One region of the Lysinibacillus phoenicis genome, then DNA from elsewhere that is predicted to be linked to it. Evidence: riboswitches for the same ligand, from Rfam matches in the RefSeq annotation. Region 1 holds a riboswitch; each other region holds the start of a gene.
What was found. A riboswitch is a leader RNA that binds a small molecule or an ion and turns the genes downstream of it on or off. The one in region 1 is predicted to bind cobalamin.

Region 1 (4,239 bases):
TTTTGCAGTAGACCAACCAAGGTTCAGTGGTCCAAATGCGATATCTTGCTTGACAGTGCCTGAAAAAAGTTGATGATCCGCATCTTGAAAAACGATGCCGACTTGCTGGCGAAGTGCCTTTAATGCCTTTCGATTGTATTGAAGCTTATTTCCTTCAAATAATATCGTTCCAGCAGTTGGCTTCAAGATGCCGTTCAGATGCTGAAATAAAGTCGATTTTCCAGCACCATTATGACCTAGGATGGCGATTTTTTTTCCTTTAGGTATGTGTAAGGTAATGTCTGTCAGAGCCTTCGTTCCATCAGCATAGGCATAGGACAGCTGATTTAGTTCAAAATAACAGTTTTTCATGAGAAGTATCCTCCATATACGATGAGCACTAGAAAAATAACGGCCATGCCTAGCCAGTTTTTCTTGCTATAAGAGCTCGTCTCTTGCCAATAAACGCTTTCACCGCCCCGTGACTGCATGGCATTGTTGAGCTCTCGACTACGCTGAAACATTTCAACAAATAGTGCCGCAATAAGCATAGATATAGAGCGTAGCCACTGCATAGGTGAATGGTAGCCAAGCCTGGCCTGCTGGGCTAGATGAATTTTTTGCATGCTCCCTAAAAAAATAAAGATAAAATGATAGGTTAATTCTACTAGCTCGACTAGGAGTGAGGGAAGTCGCCATTGTCGTAGCACAAAACAAATTCCTTGTACGGATGTGGTCAAAATTAAAAAATATAAACAGCTAATACTGCCAAGAACGATAAAGAACAAGTGTTGCGCAGTTAGGACACTTGCTTTCCCGATGAATATTGTCCAAGCCATCCACGTGAAAGACCAAACATGCGCAGGTAAGACAGTGGTTGAAGGTGTAATAGCTAGTAAAATGGATACGAGACTCGTCAGCAAGAAAAAAGCTGGTAGTAATAGTAATTTAATATAGTATTTAAGCGGGATTTTCGCACCTATAATGATAAAAGCACTCATTACAAAAAATGTAATGAGTGAAAGACGTTCATCTTTCATGATAAGCGTTACTAGAAGTAGTCCAAGTGAAAAGATCATTTTTTCAAGTGGATGAACGAACGCTAGCTTATTGAGGTAGGCATATTTATCAATGAGCAACATGTTGGTTAACCTTCTTTATGTTTGCCGCGCATATAGCCAATGAAGTAGCCAATAAAACCAGCACCAATAGCGGCTTGTAGGACGAATAATAAGCTTTCGATTTCACCACTTGGCGGCTCCCATAAGCTGTCGAACCACGGTTCATATTCTGCATCGATTTCTCCAATAGCAGCTTCTGCTTCTCCATCAGCACCACCAAATTCTGCTCCTTTTTGGATGAACAGTGGGATGATGGCTAACAGCACTACAATCACTAATAGCAATACATTACGTTTCATTTTAATGTGCCTCCTTTGTAGAGAAAACACGTAAAGTTTTTAATTCGCTGACATTGTATTTTTTCAAGAAATTCATCACAATGACTGTTAAAATTCCTTCACTAACGGCTAACGGAATTTGAGTTAAGGCAAAAATTCCTGCGAACTTTGTAAAGGATGCCATAAAACCTCCAACCTCTGAAGGGAAGGCTAGTGCTAGTTGGACAGAAGTCACAATATATGTACCTAAGTCACCAAGCATAGCGGCAAAGAAAACGGCAAGTGAAAATGACAACCCTATTTGTTGAGCCCCTTCAAAAACAAAGTAAGCAATAAACGGACCGACAATAGCCATAGAAAAGGCATTGGCTCCTAAAGTAGTGATACCACCATGCGCTAATAGTAATGATTGGAATAATAACACAATCGTCCCAATGACACTCATTGCTAAAGGTCCAAATAAAACTGTTCCAAGTCCAACGCCAGTTGGGTGGGAGCAGCTCCCGGTAACAGAGGGGATCTTTAAGGCCGATAGCACAAAAGCAAAGGCTCCTGAAAGCCCTAAGAGCATTTTTGTTTCAGGGTTTTCTTCCATTGTTTTTCGAATGGAACGCAATCCTAGAATAATAAAGGGAGTCGTGATGACCCACCAAAAAATGGCCCATTCAATGGGTAAAAAGCCTTCCATGATATGCATAGCAAAGGCTCGGTTTGGCACGATTAACAAGGCCAATAAAAAATAACTAAGTTTCCACCATGAAAATGTCAAAAGCTTTCCTCCTAACGATTAGTTTTTTAAGAATGTAGCGTGCGTAAAATAAAAAAGCACTTCTCCGCTGCTGGAAAAGTGCATAGCTAAAAAAAGCAAATCATTCTCATCTGCTAAGCCGCACACCTATCCTCGTAGGTTGAAACGATCACCTTTTTTTCGGCAGGTCTCCTGGCTCTAGTTCAACACTTTATAGGTCTTCCCATCATTGGACAGTGACATTATCTATAAAGCTCCCTATTACAGTGGCGGGACCGCGCCGGATTCAAACCGGCTTCCCTTTTAAGTAAAATGGCAAGCATTTTACACCGAAAAAACATAAAGTTGTGAGATTTCACGACAAAGTGTAACATAAATTTCCATAATTGTGCTAGATTTTTTTATATAAAAATTTTTAATTGCATATCCATATAGAAAATTTAGATAGAAGTAAGGAGAACTTAGTTTTTTAAAGAATAAGATTCGAGCAAAATTGATAAATTTGTCATAAATTTTTAAAGAAATATTGAAATTTTAAAATAATAAGATATGATAGAGACAGTTTTCTAAAAAATGAAGAAGATAATAAATTTCATATAAAACGTCAATAAGTGCTCGAATAGCTCGAGATAATAGGGAAATTGGTGAAAATCCAATACAGCCCCCGCTACTGTAATAGCTGATGAATTCGCAGGTACCACTGGTGAAAACTTGGGAAGGTGCGATAGTAAAATGAAGCTTAAGTCAGGAAACCTGCTTATTTGATTGTGCATGCAAACTTTTCGGAGGGAGAAGTTGAAGCGAGAGCGAGTACCTGTATTTTATTCTATTCGTTTTTATTTGGCTTCTACAAAACCTTTACTCTTCGTTAAGAGTGAGGGTTTTTTCTTTTTCCAGAAAGCAAATGAGGGGAGACAGAAGATGACAACATGGAATTTAGAGGGGATGAAAACACATCTCTTTATTTGCAATGGCAGTAGCTGCATGAGAAAGGATGCTGAGGAAATTACCTTAGCCATTCGAGATGAAATACAGCGACAAGCACTCGATCAGGAAATACATACGACAAGAACGCGCTGTAATGGACGATGCAAGGATGCTTGTGTAGTCATCGCCTATCCACAAGGAAATTGGTATCGAGTGCCATCAACAGAGCATGCAAGAATACTCGTACAAGATTTACATCATGAATCATTATACAACGAACATGTCTTTACACTTCGGGAAGGTACATTACAGCGTACAGCACAAACGACAGCCATTAAAGGGATCGAAAAGGTGAAAGAGGGGTAACAGCATGGCGCAAAAAGGGAAAATTTTCGTAGTGGGCTTTGGACCTGGAGATTTTAAGCATATTACGACACGAGCAGTAGAAGCTTTACAACAAAGTGATATGATCATAGGCTATAAAACCTATGTAGAGCTTATTCAAGATTTAGTCAGTGCAAAGTCTATTGTCAGTACCGGAATGACAGAAGAGGTATCACGTGCTCAAGAGGCTGTTCGTCAAGCAGAAGCAGGCAGCATCGTCTCCGTAATTTCGAGTGGGGATGCGGGCGTATATGGTATGGCGGGATTAGTGTACGAAGTGTTAATCGAATTAGGCTGGACAGAAGCTACAGGCATTGAAGTAGAAATAGTTCCTGGTATTTCAGCAATCAATTCATGTGCTAGTTTACTAGGGGCTCCGATTATGCATGATGCTTGTACCATTAGTCTGAGTGATCACCTAACACCATGGAATTTAATTGCAAAGCGTGTCGAGGCTGCTGCAATGGCTGATTTTGTTATTGCTTTATACAATCCTAAAAGTGGTAGGAGAACAAGACAAATTGTAGAAGCACAACGAATTCTCTTAGAATATCGCTCGCCAGACACACCAGTAGGACTTGTAAAAAGTGCCTATAGAGAACGTCAGGAAGTGACGATGACAACATTAGCAGAAATGCTCGAACATGATATTGGTATGCTGACAACCGTGATTATCGGGAATTCATCGACATTTTTCTATGATAATAAAATGATTACGCCACGTGGCTACCAGCGTAAATATACACTTGGGGAAGAAAAACAGCCATTACGACCACATCAGCGTTTACGTGAAGAAAATGAG
Region 2 (4,239 bases), 1.6 Mb from region 1:
ATGCTTGCATATGATGGAGAATTAGAATTTAAATAATGTGATACGTAAAAAGAAAGAGTGCCTACTCTTTCTTTTTTAGCTCTATTCTTTTAATGAATTCATAATGTAACCAAAGTTTTCTGCAAAATTGTTATAAAGATTCACATTTTTTTGTCCTTTAATCTTTGCAGCATAACTGGCAAAGTTCAAACCAGCCCCGTAAACTTGTAGTGCACCATTCGCAAGATCCCCCTTTTGGAGAAGCTCAATACCATCCTTTAAAAAATTGTCACTTTCATCAAAGTGACACTCCGTAATGTATTTATGTCCGCTATGAAATAATTTTAAATTTTTTATAATTGTATGTGCTGTTTCTTCGCTGATAGATGCGTCGATGTCCATTAATAACTGATTAATTGGTTTTACGAGCTGGGCATACAGGCTATCATGAGTTTCACATGTTTCAGCAATGGCGTTTCTTAATTCTTTTGCATTCATCGTATCTTCTCCTTTTTCATCATTTAGATTATTGAATAATTTACCTCATTTTTTCAAAGACAAACTCTCCTGAATTTTCAGAAATATGTTATGATAACATGAAATGAAGGAGGGATTTTGTATGTTTCGATCAATAGCACCCCCAACAATGTCTTTACATTAGAATCTACTGTTTAGGCATCCGATAACTGATTGCTCATTCTTATTAGATTCTACTGTATAGGCTCAAACTATATGCGTAGAAAGTAGGAATTTTTAATGAGCGGAAAATTAGCATTTGTATTATCTATGGTTATTTTTGGTGCTGTCGGTGTTTTTGCAAGGTATATTCCTTTAGCTTCTAGTGAGATTGCCTTTTGGATGAGTGGCATTGGTGCTTGTTTTTTACTAGTAATTTTTATTTATAAAAAGGAAAGCTTTGCAAGAAGCGCTATTGTCCTGAATAAATGGCCGTTATTAATTTCAAGTGTTGCTTTATGTGGAAATTGGATATTTTTATTTCAGGCGTATAAGGAAACGACCATTGCTAATGCTGCCCTAAGTTATTATTTTGCACCCGTATTGGTCATCTGTTTATCGCCTATTATTTTAAAAGAAAAGCTAGTTGCAAGAAAAATAGTTTATGTTGGTGTAGCACTTATCGGTCTTTTTTTGATAATGCAAAGTCAGAACGCAGAAAATAGTGGACACTTAATTGGTATTGTCTATGGTCTGATTGCGGCATGCTTTTACACCCTACTAACATTTACAAATAAAAATATTCGCGGGTTAAAGGAACCACATAATACGATTATCCAACTCTGTTTAGCTGCATTTTTCCTCAGCCTCTATATTGTAGGAACGACGGGTTTTCAGGTGATGCAAATAAATTTTGCTTCTATTCTATTACTCATCGTATTGGGCATTGTCCATGCAGGTATAGGGTTTTATTTATTCTTTTTAGGCATGTCACAGCTAAAAGGTCAAAGTATAGCTATTCTTAGCTATATTGATCCACTGACATCATTAGTGATCTCCACGATGATTATTGGAGAAAAAATGACGCTGCTACAACTAATAGGAGCCATTCTCCTATTAGGCTCCACATTACAAAGTGAAATCGAAAAAGTGTAAAAGGGTTTGACAGGAAGAATAAGCTGTCGTAGATTTAAAGTAATTTAATAAAAGCATTAGGTGCCCAAAGGGGAGAATAGGGAATAAAGTGAAAATCTTTAGCGGACCCGCCACTGTATAAGGGAGTTCTATAGTAAATACCACTAGCGCGTTGCTGGGAAGGTGCTGTGGAATGCTGAACTTGAGCCAGGAGACCTGCCTATTTGCTTTAAAAGGTATGGATGATGGAAAAGTCTGTAGTTTATTTGTTGTGACGATAAACTACAGGCTTTTTCTTTTTGTCTTAAAAGGAAAGGAGAAATTATCATGCAATTACTACAAAACACGTTACAAAACATCCAAGGTGCTGACATGAAAACGAGGGAGCAAGCAAGAAAGCGTATAGATGCTCTCTGTAAGCCCCCTGGTAGTTTAGGAAAACTAGAGTCCATTGCTGTGCAGCTTTCTGGGATAACTGGACAATTATATCCGCTCGTTGATAAAAAGGTCATTATTGTCTGTGCTGCTGATCACGGTGTTTGTGAAGAAGGTGTAACCACGAATCCACAAGATGTTACGGTCTTTCAAACATTAAATTTCCCTCAAGGTGGTACAGGCGTTTGTGCAATTGCAAACATTACCAATGCCAAGGTTGTCACAGTAGATGTAGGGGTGAAAGAAGAGATTCCACACGGTGCAGGTGTCATCATCAATAAAATAAAGTACGGTACAGACAATATTGCAAAAGGACCTGCCATGTCTAAAGAGGAAGCCATTCAAGCAATTGAAGTAGGAATTCATGTGGCGACAGAGGAAATAGCAAAAGGGGCTAATGTACTTGGCACAGGTGAAATGGGCATTGGTAATACAACACCTAGTGCTGCTATTTTAGCTGTATTGACTGGATGTGATCCAATTGAAGTAACAGGGTTTGGGGCAGGTGTAGGCAATGGTGGCATTGCTCATAAAGCAGCGGTTATTAAAAAAGCTATTGAGGTCAATCAACCAGACCCTCAAGACGGTTTAGATGTATTAGCTAAAGTCGGGGGCTTAGAGATAGGGGCCATGGCTGGTATCATACTAGGGGCAGCTGTCCATCGTAAGCCGGTTGTGATTGATGGTTTTATTTCAACTATTGCCGCACTTATCGCATATAAGCTTGAACCGAAAGTAAAAGATTATATTATCCCTTCCCATGCTTCAGAGGAACCGGGTGCTAAAATTGCCGCAGCGTTACTCGGCATTGAACCAATGCTACATATGAACATGCGCTTAGGAGAAGGCTCTGGTGCCGCCTTAGCTTTTCCCATTTTAGATGCAGCCTGCTCCATGATGAACAATATGGTGACGTTAGAGGAAGCGATGCAACTATTAGCTAAATAAAAAAGGAATAAGCCTGTATAGTTCCAATACTATTTGGGCTTATTCCCCACTCATTATGCTCGATTTAGCTTACGTAAAGGCAAACGCCATTTCATCATATAGGAAAGAATGCGTAACACTGTGATGATGGCGAATAAAATATAAAGGAAGATGTCTCCTGTAAACACTTCAAATCCAATAATTAGCCCTGCAAGTGCAGCCCAAACACCATACACCTCATCTCGTAGAACTAATGGTTTACGTCTAGCCAATAAATCACGCACAATGCCGCCACCCGAACCAGTTAAGACAGCAGCTACTATCACAGCACTAATAGGCATATCTAGTTTCACGGCATACAACGCACCTTGAATTGCAAATGCTGATAAGCCAATCGCATCTGTGAAGTTACCCCAACGATGCCAATGCTGAATCAAATGATGAGGGAAAATAAAAAATATAGTAATCGCTGCTAACGCAATTTGAAACATCATATCCTGCCCCCATAAGGTCGTGACAGGTAGTCCAATAAGTAAATTTCGAATAGCCCCTCCGCCAAAAGCAGTTACAATTCCGAGTATATAGACGCCGAATAAATCGTATTCTTCTTCCATGGCAATAATTGCCCCAGAAATAGCAAAGGCAATTGTTCCGATAATACTAAAAACCTCCCAAGCCATTCCTTTCACCCCTTCTATTAATAAATAAACTTCTTTTTATGTTAAAAGACTTTTCTTGTAACAAAATCTATGGATTTATGAGCCAAATTCAGTCATTAAACACGCTTCTTGAAACAAGTCCGCACATTAGCTTAGCGTAAAATGCGCTTAGAAACAATAGGCAAGTTTTGCAGGTACACATACAAATTGTTAAGATGATAATGAAATAAAGAAAAAGATCTGTCATGAGCGTTGATATACCAGTAGTTGATTAGCAAATTCTAGAGAGAGTTAGTTCAATTTAGATCATAAAAATCTTACTGATTGAAATGCGGGACAACGGTGAAATGGAGAAGAAAAGAATGACGTTTACATCTAACTTATCAGTACAAACGCTATCATTAGCAGCACAAATAGAGGAGCGAGTTCGACCTTATCATGCAAAGGTCGAAGAAATGGCATTTTATAATCAACAGAAGGTGCTAGCAGCTTTCAGAAAGCATCAAGTAAGTGATTATCATTTACATCCATCAAACGGCTATGGCTATGATGATGAGGGACGCGATAATCTAGAGCGTGTTTATGCGGAAGTATTCGGTGCAGAGGCTGCCATTGTACGACCACAAATCATTTCCGGAACACATGCGAT
Region 3 (4,239 bases), 800 kb from region 1:
TAATTTCAAATGGTGTCCAGAAGTTTCCTAGCATTTTTTTATATTTAGGGTACGCCCAGCTAAAGCGGACATCATCCCAGTTTAAAATATTGGAGGAGCGCCCATTAACGATACCTGTAGAACGGTTAGGTGCTTCCTTATCCATAATTTGTCGTTTCGTAATCGTTGTCATTGTTTTTTCCTCCTAGCTTGCACAAGACTCACATTCTAATAATTCTACTGATGTGGAGCGTACATAATAGGTCGTTTTCACACCACTTGCCCAAGCATTCATATGCAGTGCCAGTAAATCCTTTGCTTTAATCGTATTTTGAACATATAAATTTAGTGAAATGCCTTGGTCAATGTGGCGAGCACGGGCTGCATTTTGTTTGATTGTCCAATTTTGATCGATGAAATAAGCTGATTTATAGTACCAAGTCGTTACGGGTGATAAATCTGGTACCGTTACAGGAATTTTGTAATCCTTCTTCTCTTCTGAGTAGCTCTTTTGGAAAATCGGATCAATTGACGCCGTACTTCCTGCTAGAATCGATGTCGATGAGTTAGGGGCTACTGCCATAACATAGCCATTTCGCATTCCCTCTTTCGCCACTGCCTCACGTAAAGCATTCCATTTGTCGCTATTATAGCCGCGCTTTTCAAAATAGGCACCTGTTTGCCAATCAGAGCCCTCGAATAATGGATACGCTCCTTTTTCGCTTGCTAAAGCGTTAGAGGCACGAATTGTTAGGTAGGCGATGTCCTCATAAAGCTTGTCCGCAAATTCTACAGCTTCATCTGATTCCCACTGAATTTCCTTTAAGGCTAATAAATGATGCCAGCCAAATGTGCCAAGTCCAATACCACGGTAGCGTAGGTTCGTACGCTCTGCTTGTTTCACAGGGATAGTATTTAACGCAATAACATTATCAAGCATACGTACTTGAATCGGAATTAACCGCTCTAAGACATTAGCAGGCACGGCTCTTCCTAGATTAATAGAGGACAAGTTACAAACCACAAAATCTCCAGGCTTGCGACGAGTCACGATAACATCGTCTTCTAATGTAATGGATTCAAACTCCGTCGCTGACATATTCTGGAATATTTCTGTACACAAATTCGAACTATAAATCATTCCTTCATGCTTATTCGGATTCATGCGGTTCACTTCATCTCGGTAAAACATGAATGGAACGCCAGTTTCGAGTTGTGAGCGCATAATACGCTTCATAATATCGATGGCTGGTACTACTTCACGGCTTAATAATGGATTAGCAATACATGCTGCATATTTCGTGCGGAAGGAGCCATTGCCCTTTGTTTCATCGTAGAAATCCTCTAAAGAGAAGCCCATCACTTCACGTACTTCATGTGGATCAAATAAGTGCCATTCTCCACGGGCTTCTACTTTTTCCATAAATAGATCTGGTAAACATAGCCCTGTGAAAATATCATGGGCACGTAGTCGTTCATCACCATTGTTTAAGCGTAAATCTAAAAACGTAAAGACGTCCTTATGCCAAACATCAAGATAAACCGCGATGGCTCCTTGACGTTGCCCTAGCTGATCGACAGAGACAGCCGTATTATTGAGCTGCTTAATCCACGGTAGCACACCACTTGATGCACCTTTGAAGCCTTTAATGGACGAGCCACGGCTACGAATTTTGCCCATGTAAACGCCTATACCACCACCATATTTAGACAATGTTGCGACATCCGTATTCGTATCGTAAATGCTTTGTAGGCTGTCATCCACTGTATCGATGAAGCAACTTGAAAGCTGACCATGTGTCTTACCAGCATTTGATAGTGTCGGTGTTGCAACAGTCATATATAAATTACTCATCGCCCAGTAAGCTTCTCGCACTTTTTCTAGACGATTTTCTGTTTCATCCTGCATTAATGTCATGGCTATGACCATCCAACGCTCTTGTGGGAGCTCTACAGGTGTTTTTGTATAATCACGTACAACATAACGATCCATTAATGTCTTCAAGCCAATATACGTGAATAGCTCGTCACGACTAGGTTCTAAATAGCTGGCTAATTGTTGAAGCTCCTGCTCACTATATTTTGTTGTTAGGCTTTCATGATATAAGCCCGCTTCAGTGTAGTGTGCAAGATGAGCTGAAAATTCTTGATAAACATCCTTTGGTGAAACGCCACGTCGCGTTGCAAATTGATCGTATAATTTTTCTAAATAAATGTGTGCAGCCACAAATGTCCAATAGGGCTCTTCCTCATCAATTAGGCTAAGTGTTTGTAAAATCATCGCATCCGCCCATGCTTCAAAAGTGGCATTGTCGTTTTTTCGTAGCCAACGATCCGATAACCTTACAAAGCTTTCAAGTTCATCCTCCGTGTAACTATTTTTTAACTTAGCTAGTTGCTGTTCGATTTGAATTGTCATGTACACATTCTCTCCCTTTCTTTCTCCAAGCAACACAAAAAGCGATCACGCAACATCTATCGGTTACGTGATCGCTGTAAAATCGGAAATGGAAATGAAGGACGTGCACACAAAGAAGTGAACAAATCTCTCGCCTCCACTTCTCAATCCCCGAAGAATGTGTTGCTGTCTTGAACATCTCGGCAGGTCTCCTGGCTCATGCTTCCTCCAAATAATCACCTTCCCGTTTTTTCAACAGTGGTCTCTTGATTATTTGTCAGCACTTACAGTTGCGGGGACAGCTTCGGCTTAAGATGACTCTTGTTCCGAATTCCCTTTTAAACCATATTGGTACCGCTTGTCCAAATACTATATATTGTGTTTTAACTCCTAAACAAATCTAACATATTGTGTTTCGTGTTGCAATAGGTGTTTCGTACCTTGCGATTTTTAAGGCAGCCCTTTTGCTCGAAACAAGCCCTATTACGGTGCAGTTTTGCGTAGTTTTTCAAAATTTCTTTGGAAAAAATTTTGTGCCTGCTGCTCTTTTTTAGGATCGATGCCAAGCAAAATGACCGAACAAGGACCTGCTGATTTGGTCAGATCAAGCGAACTTTCAACTTGTTGCTGTCCAAAAAGACGCGCTAATTCGCCTTGTAGCCCCTTTGACCCGACTGGCCAAACTTGCTGCACGATATCCGCCTGCCATGCCTGAAAAATGGGCTGAAGCTGTGCAACGTCTTCTGGATGCGCTAACACTTCTTCCCCTACAAGCGGCAAGCCATAAGTGTACCAGCTGAGCTGTTCATGGTCAAATGGTTGACGTTGTTGTATTTCCCCAAGCATCGTAATGGCTACACCTGACTGTAGCGTGGGCATATTCGATTCCGTACTTCCTGCGATTGCAGGACAGGCTATACCAGTTTCCTCAAACACCTGTTGAATACCTCTTTCATAACGTGTCCATGCCGTATCACCAGAGAAATTAGCGAGTAAAACTTGGCAAGGTAATGCCTGTGCCGCAAGCTGCTCTAAAAATGTCACACGTGCTGTCATGTAAGCTGTTAGTTGGTCAGATGCTGACACTACATCTTGTGGCTTTTCCCCAATGGCTGCCGCATTATCCATTGTCACAATGAACGTGCCCACTTTCATAGCATTTCTCATTGAACGCGACCTTCCTTACGCAAAAAGACCTTTGATAAAACAGGCATCACTACTGCAACAATGACTAGGTTAATAACAGTTGCCATAAGAATGCTACCTAATGCACCCCAGAAAAAGGCGGGGCTAATTAAAAAATAAAACGGTAATGGTGCCACAATGCCATTCAATACGAGTGCCACTGGCCATTTCCAAACATGTAGACCTTTTCTATGCATTACGCCAAAGATCCACACGACGATGAACATTTCGATCGCGATGATAAGATGTAGTGGTCCTAATGGAAATCCAGCAGTCAACGCTGTAATAAAATGACCGATAAATCCAGCAAGACCTGCAAAAAATGGGGATAAAAAGACTACGCCCAAAAAGGCAGGAGCCGAGTCGAGTGCAGCAGTCGAAATAAATGCCGGCACCTTAATAACTGCCCCTACTGCACAAATGGCTGCTACCATTGCTGTCAATATCCAATTCCTTAATCTTTGTCGATCCATTCCATGTCCTCTTTTCTGTAGTATGTTTACCTCACTTCAGCTGTTCGGCAAGTCCGTACCAAATACGTACAACTTGCTCGGCTTCAATGAATAAAGCCTGATATAAACGACCACATGTATCGCGTAAGAGTCGCGCTTGTTTGTCTATTGGCACAACACCGCGCCCCATATCGTTAACAATGAGCGCTAGCATACAGTGCTGTT

Region 2: it holds a riboswitch for cobalamin, as region 1 does, so the genes downstream of both, cobT (nicotinate-nucleotide--dimethylbenzimidazole phosphoribosyltransferase) here and ABC382_RS01375 (energy-coupling factor ABC transporter permease) in region 1, are expected to answer to the same signal.
Region 3: it holds a riboswitch for cobalamin, as region 1 does, so the genes downstream of both, ABC382_RS05665 (ribonucleoside-diphosphate reductase subunit alpha) here and ABC382_RS01375 (energy-coupling factor ABC transporter permease) in region 1, are expected to answer to the same signal.

The regions. Positions count from the first base shown of each region.
Region 1 is NZ_JBDFMP010000002.1:45,686-49,924, forward strand. It holds gene ABC382_RS01360 (energy-coupling factor ABC transporter ATP-binding protein) at 1-351, opposite strand, end outside; gene cbiQ (cobalt ECF transporter T component CbiQ) at 348-1,121, opposite strand; gene ABC382_RS01370 (energy-coupling factor ABC transporter substrate-binding protein) at 1,127-1,399, opposite strand; gene ABC382_RS01375 (energy-coupling factor ABC transporter permease) at 1,401-2,147, opposite strand; cobalamin riboswitch at 2,292-2,475, opposite strand; cobalamin riboswitch at 2,719-2,901, shown strand; gene ABC382_RS01380 ((2Fe-2S) ferredoxin domain-containing protein) at 3,048-3,419, shown strand; gene cobJ (precorrin-3B C(17)-methyltransferase) at 3,424-4,239, shown strand, end outside.
Region 2 is NZ_JBDFMP010000002.1:1,643,328-1,647,566, reverse strand. It holds gene ABC382_RS09940 (rhodanese-like domain-containing protein) at 1-36, shown strand, start outside; gene ABC382_RS09935 (hypothetical protein) at 82-477, opposite strand; gene ABC382_RS09930 (DMT family transporter) at 736-1,590, shown strand; cobalamin riboswitch at 1,632-1,807, shown strand; gene cobT (nicotinate-nucleotide--dimethylbenzimidazole phosphoribosyltransferase) at 1,897-2,952, shown strand; gene ABC382_RS09920 (trimeric intracellular cation channel family protein) at 3,006-3,611, opposite strand; gene ABC382_RS09915 (methionine gamma-lyase family protein) at 3,953-4,239, shown strand, end outside.
Region 3 is NZ_JBDFMP010000002.1:845,120-849,358, forward strand. It holds gene ABC382_RS05660 (ribonucleotide-diphosphate reductase subunit beta) at 1-172, opposite strand, end outside; gene ABC382_RS05665 (ribonucleoside-diphosphate reductase subunit alpha) at 185-2,398, opposite strand; cobalamin riboswitch at 2,562-2,751, opposite strand; gene ABC382_RS05670 (hypothetical protein) at 2,861-3,544, opposite strand; gene ABC382_RS05675 (ECF transporter S component) at 3,541-4,035, opposite strand; gene ABC382_RS05680 (bifunctional adenosylcobinamide kinase/adenosylcobinamide-phosphate guanylyltransferase) at 4,067-4,239, opposite strand, start outside.